Armatimonas rosea: one gene and its partner. The protein of the gene in region 1 binds, or shares a complex with, the protein of each later gene. Links are inferred from orthologs where the notes say so. Each region holds a gene or a part of one and is shown on either strand. Other genes may lie near its edges.

Region 1 (7,402 bases):
CTGCTGCTACCCCCACAAGGGATCACGAACTTCTATGCCTCGTTTGAGCAGGAGCCCATATTCGGCACTCTTGGCCCCGTTGCAGGCAGTGGGAGCCTCGGCCCGACGAAGCGCCTGTTTGCAGCGGGGCAGATCACAGTGAGCGAGGGCCAGCAAGTGGTCGCGCTCTCGGAGCATCCGGTGCATAGTGTCACAGGGCAGCTTGTGGACGAGCAGGGCACTCCCCTTACCGATGCCCAGCCCGAGCTGTATGTGGGATCACAGCTCTTCTCCAAGCTCCACACCTACCCCGACGGTCGCTTTATTGCCTGGGTAGTGCCCAAGACGGACTATACTCTTCTCTACCACCACACGGGGCCAGGCAATCCTATCCACATAAAAAATCTCCGTGTGGACGAAGGGAAGTTCCTCGACCTGGGGACAATTACTGTCCGCTCGGGGACATGGTAGTGCCACTCTAGAGAGATACGTCCCGTTAATTCTCCACAATAAATGCGGCGCTGGCCCCGATCCAGGTGGAGTCGCGGTTGTGATCCACCCCGAGCATCTTGCCGCGCCCTAGCCGCAGGAGCGAGGTCATGGCCTGGTAGGTGCCCCCCACCCGGACAAACATGATCCGCACCTCGACCTTGGTTGGCCCCTCGGGGGTCTCGATGGTCGGGATAAAGTTCACACGCTCCTGCAGAATCCACTGGGGCGGATCCGCCACCGCCGCGAGCTCTTCCTTGGTCGGCCCGACACTCACCCCTAGCCCCGCAAACGAGAAGAGCGGCTTGAGGACATAGTTCTCTAGATCCTCCGGGAGCGCGGTGACATCCGAGAGAAACTGCGTCTTTGGGACACTCGGATGATTCAGAAACGGCAGAGAGAACTTGCTCACTAAAAAATACCAGTTCGGGTGCCCCGCCCACTCCACCTCAAGCTCGTCGCGGAAGTCGAAGGGCAGCGGAACACTTTTTCGCACCACCTCATCGACAATCACCCGGTTGTAGAGGCGCTTGATCGGGGTGCCATCGGGGGCGAAGAGCTGCTTGCCACGCTTGACCACGCTCTGCACATCCAGGGTTCGGACACCGTAGCGCTTCTCGGTGAGGAAAAAGTCTGGGCGTGTTTTCTGGGCATGGGGCGCGAGCTCCAGCAGGAAGACCTCACGGGGATCGTGGCCGTTGCAGAGCACCTGTGAGAGGGCCGCATCGTAGCTCTCTCGCGTGCCGCTGTCGAAAAACGGGCTCAGGCGGGGGGCGATCTCAAAGGCATCACGGTAGGCCTCGGCGAGGGTTGGTTGGAAGGCATAGAGCGAGGGAAAGCCCTGGATCTCGACCAGCTTGGGCGCAAGGTTCTGGTCGAGCCCGAAGTCGGCCTGCACAAAGAGCGGGGCAGAGTCGGTGTTGGGGACACGAAACGCCTCGGGGATGGCCGCCGCAGCACGGGCTAAGTAGCTCTCGTTCGCAATCAGCTGCCCGATCAGCGCCTGGCCCACGTCCACCATGCTCGCCAGGGTCTCGGCAGCAAAGAAGCACGGGGTCTCCGCGCAGCGAAAGGGCACGGGCTCCCCGCAGAGCTCGGTCAGGCGGCGCAGGAACGCCTCGTAGCGGCTCGGTGTGAAGGCGGCGTTGTACGCGGCGCGGTAGCTCTCGATCATGAAATATAGACTCCAGCCCCGCCCCTCCAACGGGCGGGGAGCAATTAAAAAACCCCGCTACGATTGTAGCGGGGTTTAGATTCCCGGACAAGGATTCGAACCTCGATTAACAGGGCCAGAACCTGTCGTCCTGCCGTTGAACGATCCGGGATCATTTCGGCGCCAGCTACTATATCGTATCTTCGGGCGGCTTGCAAGAGGAGGAAAAGAAGAGAATAAAACCGAACTGGTTTGGGTAGATTTTCTTAGGGAGAAAAAAGCAATGACACGACGAGGTTTTCTAGACGAGGCATTCTTTGCCACCGCGATCGCATCGCTCACAGCAGCGGGCGCGTTTGCGGCAGAGCCCACACCGGCGCGCCCCCGGCGGCGCTACGGCGCGGCGGACAAGGTGCGCGTCGCGGTGATCGGGGTCAATGGGCGCGGCAAGGCGCATATCGACGGCTATCTCGGGCTGCCGGATGCCGAGGTGGTGGCGATCTGCGATGTCGACTCCGGGGTTGGGGAGAAGGCGGCGGCGGCGATAGAGAAGAAGACCGGCAAGAAGCCCAAGGTCTACCAGGACCTGCGCAAGCTCTTTGAGGACAAGGAGATCGACGCGGTCTCGTGCGCCCTGCCCATCCACTGGCACGCGCTGGCGGCGACCTGGGCGATGGAGGCGGGAAAAGATGTCTATGTCGAGAAGCCCTGCTCCCACAATGTCAGTGAGGGCCGCCGGATTGTCCAGGTGCAGCAGCGCACGGGCCGTATCTGCCAGGTCGGTACCCAGAGCCGCTCGGCCAAGGCGGTCCAGCAGGGGATCAAGTTCATCCACGACGGCAAGATCGGCAAGGTCAGTGTGGCGCGGGGGCTGTGCTACAAGCCCCGCAACAGTATCGGAATCTTCCCCGATAGCGAGGTTCCCGCGGGCGTGGACTACGATATCTGGCTGGGGGCCGCTCCCAAGCGCCCCTTCAACAAGAACCGCTTCCACTACAACTGGCACTGGAACTTCGACTACGGCGCCGGCGATCTGGGCAACCAGGGAATCCACCAGATGGATATCGCGCGCTGGGCCCTGGGCAAGAACCAGCTCCCCAGCTCGGTGATGACCCTGGGCGGGCGCTTTGGCTATGTCGATCAGGGCACGACCCCCAACACCGTGGTCTCGGTCTACGACTACGCGGACTCACAGCTGGTCTTCGAGGTGCGCGGCCTGCCCACCGAGAAGCTCAAGGGCGCCGATATCGGCGATATTATCTACGGCGAGAGCGGCTATGTCGTGTTTACGTCGAGCTACGGCAAGGCGGCGGCCTTCACCAACGACGGCCAGCCGCTGGCGACCTTTAACGGCGGCGGGGATCACTTTGCCGCCTTTATCCGCGCCGTCAAGAGCCGCCAGCAGTCCGACCTGGCCGCGCCGGTTCTGGAGGGGCACCTCTCCAGCGCGCTCTGTCACCTGGGCAACAACTCCTACCAGCTCGGGCGGGAGACCAGCTTCAGCGATGCCGAGCGCGAGTGGAGCAAGAGCCGCAATGGCACCGAGGCGTTTGGCCGCATGAAGGAGCACCTGGAGAAAAACGGGGTGGCTCTGACCAACACCAAGCTCAAGCTCGGGCGCCTGCTGGAGATTGATGCGGCCAAGGAGCAGTTCAAGGACAAGGCCGCGCTTCCCCTGCTCACCCGCGAGTACCGCAAGGGCTTCACGCTCCCCAAGGCGTAGTTTGTCACCGACAGGGGAGGAATCGCTTCCTCCCCTGTCGAAAACCGGTTCATGCCGAAACCTGAATTTCTCCGCCGCAGTGCTGTCGCGGGAGCCGCCGTTGCCGGTGTCGCCCTCGCCGCAGGGGCTGCCGATGCGCAGAGCATCCCCGTCCGTGTCACCGCTGAGAAAGCCGATAGCGCCGCCGCTCCGGTCTCCCTGACCCTCTCCCAGGCCGAGCTCAAGAAAAAACACACGCTCCCCAAGGGCGCGACCCCGCTGGTCTGCCAGATCCGGGCCGCCGGTGCCGACAAGGCCACCCTGGTCTTTGTGGCCCCTGCCCTCAAGAAAGGCGAGTCCAAGCTCTTTGTGCTCACGCCCGGCAAGGCAGCGACTGTCGAGGTGAAGGAGGCGGGCAAGAACGCGGAGATCCGGATCGGGGGGCAGCTCTTCACCCGCTACGACACCACGACCGGCCCGAACAAGCCCTACCTCTACCCCATCCAGGCCTTTGGCGGCAAGCACTTCACGCGTCGCTGGCCGCTGGAAGAAGTGGGCCACGAGGAGAAAGACCACCCGCACCACCGCGGGCTCTGGTTCACCCACGGCGAGATGAACGATGTCGATTTCTGGACCGAGGTCGCCAAGGCGGGGCATCCGATCGGCAAGACGGTCAATACCGGCTACTCCGCCCTGGAGAGCGGCGCGGTCTCCGGCAGGCTCGGCACCAAGACCGACTGGATCACCGAGCAGGGCAAGACCATCGCCCGCGACACCCGCGAGATCGTGGTGACGCCGGTCGGGGAGAGTATCGTGCTGGACTTCTCGGTGACGGTCACCGCAGTCGGTGGCCCGCTCACTTGGGGCGATACCAAGGAAGGGACTTTTGCGCTACGCGTCCCCGAGATCATGAAGGCGGAGAAAGAGGGCAAGGGCACCCTGGAGAGCGCCGAGGGCGTGAAGAACGCCGCGGTCTGGGGGAAGCCATCGCCGTGGCACGACTACTGGGGCCCAGTCGAGGCAGGCGGGGAGACCTTCGGGATCGCGATCTTCGACTCCCCGAGCAACCCGCGCTACCCGACCACCTGGCACTCGCGCACCTACGGCCTCTACGCCGCCAACCCCTTCGGCCTCCATGACTTCGACACCACTAAGAAGACCGACCGCCACGCCGGGCAGCTCATCACGCCCGAGGGCAAGTCCGTGACCTTTGCCTACCGGGTTCTCTTCCACAAGGGCGATACCCGCGCCGCTAAGATTGCCGAGAGCTTCAATGCCTGGGCCACTCCCCCGAAAGTCGAGCTCGCCAAATGAGTGTTGCCTCTCACGACGACAAGAACCTGAAGTGGTACCAGGGAATCCCGAAGTACTCCTGGATGGTGCTGATTATCGCGGCACTGGGCTGGCTCTTTGATGCGATGGACCAGAATCTCTTCAATATGGTCCGGGCTCCCTCGGTCAAGGCGCTCCTGGAGCTGACCGGCCTCGCAGGGAAAGAGCTGGACGATGCCGCCAAGCTGGTGGGGGCGCAGCTGACCGCGACCTTTCTGGTGGGCTGGGCCTTCGGGGGCTTTATCTTTGGGATGATCGGCGACAAGCTGGGGCGTACCCGGACGATGATGCTGACGATCCTGATCTACGCGGTCTTCACCGGGCTCAATGGGCTGGTGCAGAACCTGCCGCAGTACTTTATCTGTCGCTTCATCACCGCCCTCGGGGTGGGCGGGGAGTTTGCCGCCGGTGCCGCGCTGGTCGCGGAGGTCTGGCCCAACCGCTCCCGCCCGATGGCCCTGGGAACCCTGCAAGCCCTCTCCGCAATCGGGAACATGGGCGCGGCCGTGGTGAACCTCCTGGCCGGTGCCGACTGGCGCGTGGTCTACTTCGTGGGAGCCGCCCCAGCCCTGATGGTGCTCTGGATTCGCTCGTCGGTGAAGGAGCCCGAGGCGTGGCACGAGGCCAAGGAGAAGGCGGCAACTACCGGAGAGATCGGCAATATCGCCTCACTCTTCAGCGATCCGACTCTTCGCAAGAACACGATCGCCGGAACCCTGATCGCTCTCGCCGGTGTGGGTGGGCTCTGGGGCGTGGGCTTCTTCCTCCCCGACCTGATCCGCACGGTGCTGGGGCCCAATGTCGCGGCGATGGACGCTGTCGCGGGCAAGAAGCAGCTCGGGCAGTGGGTGAGTATCGCGTTTATCTTCCAGAATGTCGGGGCGTTTCTGGGGATGTTTGGCTACGCCGCCCTGAGTGAGCGGGTGGGCCGCAAGCCTGCGCTGGCGCTCTTCCTGCTCCTGGCCTACGGCTCGATCCAGCTTGCCTTCTGGGGCGTCCGCGACCTCAACACCGCCTACGTCCTCTCGTTCGTGCTGGGCTTCTGCGCCCTGGCCCCCTTCTCGGCGTTTGCGGTCTACTTCCCCGAGCTCTACCCCACCCGGCTCCGCGCCACGGGGATCGGGTTCTGCTACAACTGCGCCCGCCTGCTGGCCGCCGCCGCACCGTTCGCGCTGGGAGGGCTCGCCAAGGCCTTCAACAGCCCCACCGACCCCGCCTACGGCTTCCGAATCGCCGCCGCCATCGTCGCCAGCATCTATATCTTCGGCTTTGTCGGGCTCGCCTTCGCCCCGGAGACCAAAGGGAAGCCCCTGCCCGAGTAAACCATGTCCCTCAGTAAACGCCAGTATGGTGAAATACCGGGTTATCCTGAGGGGCACTGGTTTGAAAATCGTGCAGCTCTCAGCCAAGCAGGAGTTCATCGTCCCCCGATGAATGGTATTTGTGGTAGTGCGAGTGAGCCCGCAGAATCAATCGTTCTCTCGGGTGGCTACGAGGACGATGAGGACCTTGGCAATGAGCTGATCTACACGGGTGAGGGGGGAAACGATCCCCAAACAAAGAAGCAAGTCTTCGATCAACAGCTTATTCGGGGTAATGCAGCCTTAGTAAAAAATCTATTGGAGGGAGTGCCCATCCGAGTTGTCCGTGGAGCCAGTCATCGCCATGAGCTATCTCCCTCCTCCGGTTACGTCTATGCTGGTCTCTACCGCGTCGAGAGGTATTGGCAGGATAGGGGTAAGTCAGGATTTCTGATCTGGCGTTTCCGTCTGAGTAAGGTTGGCTTAAAAGGCGCGTTTCAGATTCGCGAGCCAAAAGAAGAGTACGGTCCAACCAAGCGCGTAGCAGCAATAGTCTCACGCATTGTACGGACAACAGCTCTGGCGAATCGAGTTAAGCAGATGCATAACTACACGTGCCAAGTATGCGGAGTCCGTCTTGAAACTCCAGGAGGCCCCTATGCAGAAGCAGCACATATTCGTCCTCTCGGCCGCCCCCATCATGGCCCAGACATAATAACCAATATCTTATGTCTGTGCGCAAACTGTCATCTCTTGTTTGACACAGGAGCGATCACGATCGACGATGACCTGACAGTAACAGGAACACAACAACGTCTGAGAACAGTGCTAGGGCATCACATCCGAGCGGATTTCTTACAATACCACCGGCAGTGTTACTTGCGGCCAGAAGAGTATAGTTCCCCAGATACGGAAACATAAACTCTGCCCATACACGAAGGCCCTGCGGGACTGGATGCAGGCCCTCCACCGCATCACCAAGGTCGCCCTCCGCGCCCGCCCCGACTTGCTCGGCAGGCTGTAGGTTTCGGGGCATCTCTCCGGGTTCGCAGAACTCACCCACCTCTCTTCCCCCGGTACCCTCTGGGTGGTACTCGCAAGCTCGTCGGGAAGAGAGGCTCCCCTATCGTGGTAGGCTCGTCCCTCTTCCTAGCGAGGGACGAGCGATCCGGGGAAGAGGGAAGCCGTCTCAGCGGCAGGGAGATGGGTGGCAGGGAGATGGGCGGCAGGGAGATGGCTCTATGGCACCGCTGTTTCGTTGTAGATATGATGGAAATATCATGACACTGACGATTGAGAAACCAGAGACAAAAGCCCGACTGATTCGCTTTGCCGCGTCGCGAGGAATCTCTCCCCTGGAGGCCCTCGATGAGCTACTCGATGAGGTGGAAGAGAACGCTATCCCCGAACCAGTGATTACCCAGGAGTTTGCCGACGAGCTGCAAG
Region 2 (7,402 bases), on another replicon or contig:
AGTAGGCTCGCAAACGCCGCGACCTGGGCCTCGTCGGTCATCTTCGTGCCCATGCCCAGCTCCTTGGCGAGCGGCGCGAGCATCGGCAGGTTGAGGTCGTCGACACGCCGGTTGAGCACTGCGGTGAACTGGCCGTACTTCTCTTCCCCGAGCTCCTTGCGCTTCTCTAGCAAGCGTGCGCGCAGGATCGTGATGGCGGAGAGGAGCTCCAGTGCCTGGAAGGTCAGGCGGGAGCTGACCCGCTCGCTCATCTCAATAGAGCGAGTCCCCACGAGGAGCGGTTGCTGGCGACAGTGGACCGTGAGCACCTCGCTGGCGATCCCGCGCAGCTTGGCCTCCAGGCTCTTGTAGATCATGTCGGCGACATCTTTGCGCTGCATGGGCTTGTTGGTAGGCACCTGCACCACATCGAGCGCGTAGATCTTGCGGAACTCGTCCTCTTCGGTCTTGGCGGTTCCGGTCATGCCCGCGAGCTTGGCGTAGAGGCGGAAGTAGTTCTGGATCGTGATGGTCGCGAGGGTCTGCTGCTCGTTCTCGATCTTGATCCCCTCCTTGGCCTCGACCGCCTGGTGCAGGCCATCGGACCAGCGGCGGCCAAACATCAGGCGCCCCGTGGACTCATCGACAATCACGATCTCGGGCTTGCCCTCCTGGTTGGGCTTGACCACGTAGTCGATATCGAGCTCAAAGACCGCATGGGCCTTCAGAGCCGCGACCGCGTGCTGCATGTACTCCAGGTTCTCCATCGACGAGATATCCTGGATATCGTGGCCCATCTTGCGGAGGATCTCTTCGACCTTTTCCATGCCCCGCTCGGTGAAGGTGGCGTTCTTGGCCTTCTCGTCCACGGTGTAGTCTTTTTCGTCGGTGGTGGTGTCGTACTTGTCTTTCTTGGCCTCGCCCTTCTCAAGCTGGGGCATGATGCTCGAGAAGACATAGTAGAGCTCCGACGAGCGCTGGGCCGTGCCGGAGATAATCAGCGGGGTCCGGGCCTCGTCGATTAAGTTGGAGTCGCACTCGTCGATAATGGCGAACCAGTGACCACGGTGCTGGACAACATGCTCCAGGGTGGGGGCCATGTTGTCGCGGAGGTAGTCAAAGCCCAGCTCGGCGCTGGTGGCGTAGAGGATATCGCAGGCATAGGCATCGCGGCGGTCGTAGGTCTGGCGGGCGTACTTAAAGCGCTCATCGAGGCCATCCACCGACGGGTCTTCGTAGCTGGGGTCGTAGATAAAGGTCCCACCGCCCTCGCCCGTCTCCGGGGAGTGCCCCTGCAGAATCCCGACCGTCATCCCCAGCGCCGCGTAGACCGGCCCCATCCAGATGGCATCGCGCTTGACCAGGTAGTCGTTGGCCGTGACCAGGTGCACTCCCTTGCCCGCGATGGCGTTGAGGTAGGTCGCCAGGGTCGAGGTCAGGGTCTTGCCCTCGCCGGTGCGTAGCTCGGAGATACGGCCATCGTGCTGGACCATGCCCCCGATGAGCTGGACATCGAAGTGGCGCATCCCCAGCGCACGCCAGCCCGCCTCGCGGCAGGCGGCAAACGCCTCGACCAGGATGCTATCGAGCGCCTTGTCGTAGGCGGCGCGGAGCATCTTGGGGTCGGTGTACTCGCTCTCATCGCCGACGGCGTCCTTCACCCGCTGGCGGAACTCGTCGGTCTTGGCCTTGAGCTGCTCATCGGTTAGCGCCTTAAACTGCGGCTCGATCGCGTTGATCTTCTCCACGACCTTGCGGTACTTGCGGACATCACGCTCGTTGTTATCAAAAAGTTTTCGTAGGAAATCCATGGTTATTCTGTGGTTCTCACTTAAATTCACGTTCCCGCACGATAAACGTGGGGCTATGGGGCGTCGTGCCTCCGCCGCCTCGCTTCGCTCGGATAAATCTTGTACCGACGAGGGACGAGGAGGCGGCCGAAGGCCCCATAGCCTGACGTTTACCGTCGAGGTTGCCCGACGTTTACCATCCGGGACACAATCAACGAAGAAGAGTTCTAAGCGGCGTGCGGCGGTGCACGAGAGCCATAGGAGAGTCGCTCCGCAGAACGGAGGGTGGTTGTGAGGGTGGGATAGAGCTGCCGGGCAGCGCAGAGCTCCGGGAGCGCGACCGTGGCGCGGGTTGGGGCGAGGATCGCCAGAGCGTTCTGCTCGGAGGCGGGCTCTAGGCGAATGACCTTCAGGCGCCCGCTCTGGGCGGCGGCCTTGATCGCCTCTTCCTCTTCGGTGGTCGCCCGCCGGGGAGAGACCGCCGACTCGCTTGGCACCATCGCCACATTGGCCTGACGCAGCGCCGCCAGCACCACCGCCGCCGTGCTCGGGGTGAGCAGGAGGGTGGAGAGGAAGACAAGGCTCCAGGTCCAGATAGGCTGACGATGAACGATGCGGCTCATAGGAAATTTCGCTAGGGAATATTGTATCATCTAGGCCATGACCTACGCGACACTCTCCGGGGTTGGCATCCACACCGGCCAGCCCTGCACCGCGACTCTCACCGCCCTCCCCCCCGGCTCCGGCATTGTCTTTGAGACGGCGCAGGGGACGATTCCTGCGCGCGCCGAAAACGTGGTCGAGACCCTCCGCTGCACCGTCTTGGGAAGCGGCGGCGCACGCCTCTCCACCGTGGAGCACCTGCTCTCCGCCTGCGCGGGGCGCGGAATCACCGACCTGAAGATCACGGTCGATGGCCCCGAGCTCCCCATCCTCGATGGCAGCGCCGCAGGCTGGGCAGAGGTGCTCCCCCAGAGCCCGCTCGTGCTCCGGGAGCTTACGGAGCCAGTTATTGTGACGGGTCGCGGAGGAGCCTTTATCGCCTGCTACCCCGCCGAGCACCTCACGGTCACCTGCGCGATCGCCTTCGAGCACGCGCTGGTCGGGACACAAGTCGCACGCTTTGCCCCCCCTGCCCCCACCAGCGAGGGAGACTACGCCCGTGAGATCGCGCCAGCTCGGACCTTTGGGTTTATTGAGGAAGTGCAAAAGCTCCTCGATGCCGGCCTGGCTAAGGGCGGCTCGCTGGACAACGCGGTGATTGTCTACCCCGATCGCTACGAGCCCGCCCTGCGCTTTGACAACGAGCTGGCACGGCATAAGCTTCTCGACCTCCTCGGTGACCTCTACCTTACCGGTTTTCTGCCAAAAGCGGATATAATCGCCATGAAACCCAGCCACAGGCTAAACTGCCAGCTGGCTTCACTTCTGTCGAGGACTGATCTTGAGTAACGAAATATCCCTGCCCATCGAGGCAACGACGCTGCTGCGCATCTTGCCCCACCGCTACCCGTTTCTACTGGTAGACCGTGTCCTGGAGCTAGACCCGGGCAAGCGCATCCTGGCACGTAAGAACGTGACGATCAACGAGCCGCACTTTGTTGGGCACTTCCCTGAGATTCCGATCATGCCGGGAGTCCTTCAAATTGAGTGCATGGCACAAGCGGGCGGTGTCCTGCTGCTCCTGGAGCCCGGCAACGAAGGCAAGCTCGCCCTGCTCACCGGAATCGAGAAGGCCCGCTTCCGGCGCAAGGTCGTGCCCGGCGATGTTCTCGAGATTGAGATCGTCGTCACCAAGACACGTGGCCCGATGGGCTGGATCCACTGTGAAGCAAAAGTCGATGGAAAGATCGCCTCCGAGGCGGAGATCTCCTTTGCTCTGGCGGAAGGGAGAATGAGCGAGCTATGAGTACCCCCAAGATTCACGCAACCGCGGTGATCGATCCGTCGGCCCAGATCGGCGAAGATGTGGAGATCGGTGCCTACACGGTGATTGGGCCGGACTGTATTGTCGGCGATGGGACGATCCTCGGGCCGCACGTGGTCCTGGAGCAGTACACCGAGCTGGGCAAGCTCTGCCAGGTCCGAGCGGGCGCGGTGCTCGGTGGCCCCCCGCAGGACAATAAGTTCAAGGGCGAGCGCTCCTTTGTGCGGGTCGGTGACCGGACCCAGATTCGCGAGTTTGTCACGATCCACCGCTCCACGGGCGAGGACGAGGCCACGACAATCGGCGATGACAACCTGATCATGGCCTATGTCCATATCGGGCACAACTGCAATGTCGGCAACAAGGCCATGCTATCGTCGTATGCCGGACTCTCCGGACACATCTATATCGAGGACAACGTGATTGTCGGGGGCATGATCGGGATGCACCAGTTCGTGCGTGTCGGCCGCTACGCCATGCTCGGGGGGTACTCCAAGGTGGTCCAGGATGTCCCGCCGTTCATGCTCGCCGATGGCCGCCCCGCCGATATCCTCGACCTCAATGTCCGCGGGCTCCGCCGCGCCGGGATCGACACCAACACCCGCAACGCACTCAAGCAGGCCTACAAGCTGCTCTACCGCTCCAACATGAACCGCACCCAGGCCCTCGAAGCCATCGCGGAGGAGCTGGAGCCCAACCCGGAGCTGGACTACCTCGTGCAGTTTATCGAGCGCATGAAGGACGGAACGTCGGGGCGGCAAGACGACCGCCCGCGCCGCTAGCCCATGCGAGTCGCCATCACTGCCGCGGAGGCCTCGGGAGACCGGGTTGCCGGCCAGCTCGCCCACGAGCTGCGCCGCCTAGACCCGGCTGTCGAGCTCTACGGCAGTGGCGGCAAGTGGCTCCGTGAAGCCGGCGCCGAGGTCATTGTTGATGCCAGCTCGTTTGGGGTGATTGGCCTGGTCGCGGGCATGAAGCTGCTCCCGCAGATGCTCGCCGCGCGCCGTCGCCTGCTCGCCGAGCTCAAGCGGCGTCCGCCCGATGTGCTCATCCCCATCGATGCGGGTGCGTTTCACCTGGGGATTGGCCCAATCCAGGGCCTGGTTCCCTGGGCGCGCAAGCACCTCCCCCAGACCAAGATTCTCTACTACTTCCCCCCCGGCTCCTGGCGCAAGACCCTCAAGTACACGCCGCTCAGTGGGCTTGTCGATGCGGTCGCCTCGCCGTTTCCCTGGAACGCGAGCGAGCTCAACCGCCTCGGGGTGCGCGCCGAGTTTGTGGGACATCCCCTGCTCGATCTGGTGAAGCCCACCCACACCCTCCCCGAGCTCGCGCAAAAATACGGGCTCGACACCGACAAGCCGCTGGTCGGGCTGCTTCCGGGGAGCCGTAGTCAGGAGATAGACGCCATCCTGCCCACCCAGCTCGCCGCCGCGCTCCAGATCGCCCAGCGGCTCCCCGGCGTGCAGTTTATGATCGCCCTCGCCCCCACCGTGGACCGCACCCAGGTCGAGGCCGCGATCCGCGCCGCGACCCAGCACCACACCGCCCCCCGGCCCGCGCACAAGCCGTCGCACGAGACCAACCGACGCCAGCCCGTCCTGGCAGAGGGCTCGGTCGAGGAGCTGGCACGGCGACAAAAAGAGTGGATCGAGCAGGCCCAGGCGCACCGAAGCGAGAGCCCGGTGATCCCGCCCTTTGTGATCCTCGAAGACGCCACCTACGACATGCTCTCGGCCTGTGATGCGCTGATCTGCAAGTCGGGAACCACCACTCTGGAGGCGGCGATCTTGGGCAAGCCGATGGTGATTGTCTACAAGCTCAGCAAGGCCAATACCCTCCAGATCGCCCTCGTCCGCAAGAGCCTGCCGCGCTTTGTGGGGATGCCCAACCTGATCGCCGGGGAAGAGATCTGCCCCGAGCTCCTCCAAGACGCCGCGACTCCCGAGGCGATCGCCACCCATATCCTCGATCTCCTCCTCGACCCCGATCGCATGGCACGCATGCGCCGCAGCCTCCAGGGAATCCGCAGCCAGCTCGGGGAGCCCGGTGGAGCGGAGCGTACCGCAAGGCTCGCCCTAGATCTCGCCCAAGGATCAGCGCCTAGCTAATATCAGCCATGGTGAACTGACTCGCAAAGTGCTGTGCGAGCGCAGGAATGCGGAGCAGTGCCTCGATAAAGAGCAAGCGCGGGCTGTGCGGCACGCACGGCCGCCCCATCGCGGTGTTGAACGCCGCCCGCCGCCCGATGCGCTGGGCACGCTTCTGCTGCACCCGCTCGTAGGGTCGCAGGTCGCCCGCCACGATTGCCTCGGCGAGGGTCTCCGCGCCCAAGAACCCCAGGGTCATCCCCTGCCCCCCGATCGGGCTAATCACGTGCGCCGCATCCCCGACCAAGGCAAGCCCCTCCTGCGTGAAGCGCCGCGCGAGCTGGTGCTGGACGCCAAAGGCACTCACCCAAGAGCAGCTCTCCGGCGTCACGGTAAACCCAGTCCGAGTGGCGATCAGGTCCACGAGGCGGGGAAGACTTGCGGGCCGCTCGGGGATGCCGGTCCAGACAACCCACCGCCGCTGCGCCCCCGGCAGAGGAAACGACTCCACGATGCCGTCGGGGGTGAGAAAGAGCGCCGCATCGCTCCCAAACGGGGTCGTCTCGGCAAAATCCCCCATCAGGTAGTGGTCGGGGTAGGCGTGTCCGGTGAGCGGGATGCCTGCCTGCGTCCGCACGAGGCTGTCTTTCCCATCGCTGCCCACCACGACACAGCCCCGGTACTCGGAGAGGTCCTGCACCGCCGTCCCACGGTGAAACCGCACACAGGGCAGGGAGAGGAGGCGCTCCTCTAGGAGCTGCTCTGTCTCGGTCTGCGGGATCGAGACAGAGGTCGGCTCCAGCGCAAGCCGCCCGAGGCGCTGGCTCCCGTAGAAGACCTGCCCCCCCGTGATCGCCATGGCGCGCTGCCGCACGGCCTGCCCCACGCCCACCCGGTCGAGCACCGCAAGCGCAGGGCCATGGAGCCCAATCGCGCGGGAGTGGGGTGCCCGGGTCGTGCGGCGCTCGAAGAGCTCACAGGCAACCCCGCGCTGGGCCAGCAAGCACCCCAGTAGCATCCCCACGGGGCCGCCCCCGACAATCACCACTGGCTTCATGGCGCGCTCCAGAGGAGCTGCAGGCGAAACGGGGCTGTGGTTGCGACGGTCCAGCCGGGAGGCGCGGCTTGCTCCAGCTCGGCCGGGGTAAAGGAGCGCCGGATGGAGCGCAGGCCGTCCTCGACAATAAACGAGCGCTGGCAGACCAGCCCCGCCAAGGGGAAGAGCACATAGGCAAGGTCATCGCGGCGGATATCGTTGTGGATCACCCGGCCCAGGGCTAGCTGCTCGCAGTCCTGGCAGAGCGCAGTCAGCTCCGGCGCACTCAGGTGATGGAGGACATGGTTGGAGAGGACAATATCAAAGCGCTCCCCCGCAGCCACCAGTGTGCGCGAGTCGGCCTGACGGAACGTTGTGCTGGAGTGGTGCGGGGCTTGGCGGGCGAAGGCGATCGCGCGGGGGTCGGGGTCGATCCCCACAAAGGTCGCGCTGAGGCCCTCTTGCGCGGCCCAGCCCCCGAGGCGTCGGAGCAGATCGCCGCCGCCACAGCCGATATCCAGGACACGGGTCGTGCGCGCCTGGGTCCGTAGCCAGGGCTGGAGATAGCGCTGGTAGAGCT

The links. Proteins that work in one complex are often made in the same cells at the same time.
Region 2: the proteins of HNQ39_RS08295 (region 1) and lpxA are in contact, whole or in part, in a crystal structure (PDB 4J09), measured with the Escherichia coli proteins. The link is inferred for Armatimonas rosea from one-to-one orthologs.

What each region holds. Positions count from the first base shown.
Region 1 is NZ_JACHGW010000002.1:87,571-94,972, reverse strand. Bases 3,806-6,805 are described here. They hold HNQ39_RS08295 (MFS transporter), read left to right. Parts: upstream 3,806-4,633; coding sequence 4,634-5,977; downstream 5,978-6,805. Other genes in these bases: HNQ39_RS30525 (YDG/SRA domain-containing protein), read left to right, coding at 5,981-6,805; HNQ39_RS08300 (DUF6807 domain-containing protein), read left to right, coding at 3,806-4,637. Outside these bases: HNQ39_RS08320 (hypothetical protein), read left to right, coding at 1-450; HNQ39_RS08315 (ATP-grasp domain-containing protein), read right to left, coding at 476-1,642; HNQ39_RS08305 (Gfo/Idh/MocA family protein), read left to right, coding at 1,905-3,344; more of HNQ39_RS08300, read left to right, coding at 3,396-3,805; more of HNQ39_RS30525, read left to right, coding at 6,806-6,877; HNQ39_RS08285 (hypothetical protein), read left to right, coding at 7,237-7,402. UniProt on the Escherichia coli protein: Probably transports across the inner membrane the two dehydrated forms of N-acetylneuraminate (Neu5Ac), 2,7-anhydro-N-acetylneuraminate (2,7-AN) and 2-deoxy-2,3-didehydro-N-acetylneuraminate (2,3-EN).
Region 2 is NZ_JACHGW010000003.1:691,416-698,817, reverse strand. What follows is about bases 2,577-5,576. They hold lpxA (acyl-ACP--UDP-N-acetylglucosamine O-acyltransferase), read left to right. Parts: upstream 2,577-3,674; coding sequence 3,675-4,478; downstream 4,479-5,576. Other genes in these bases: HNQ39_RS18225 (lipid-A-disaccharide synthase), read left to right, coding at 4,482-5,576; fabZ (3-hydroxyacyl-ACP dehydratase FabZ), read left to right, coding at 3,214-3,678; lpxC (UDP-3-O-acyl-N-acetylglucosamine deacetylase), read left to right, coding at 2,577-3,221. Also shown: HNQ39_RS18245 (hypothetical protein), read right to left, coding at 1,997-2,392; more of lpxC, read left to right, coding at 2,430-2,576; more of HNQ39_RS18225, read left to right, coding at 5,577-5,807; HNQ39_RS18220 (FAD-dependent oxidoreductase), read right to left, coding at 5,800-6,843; HNQ39_RS18215 (methyltransferase domain-containing protein), read right to left, coding at 6,840-7,402.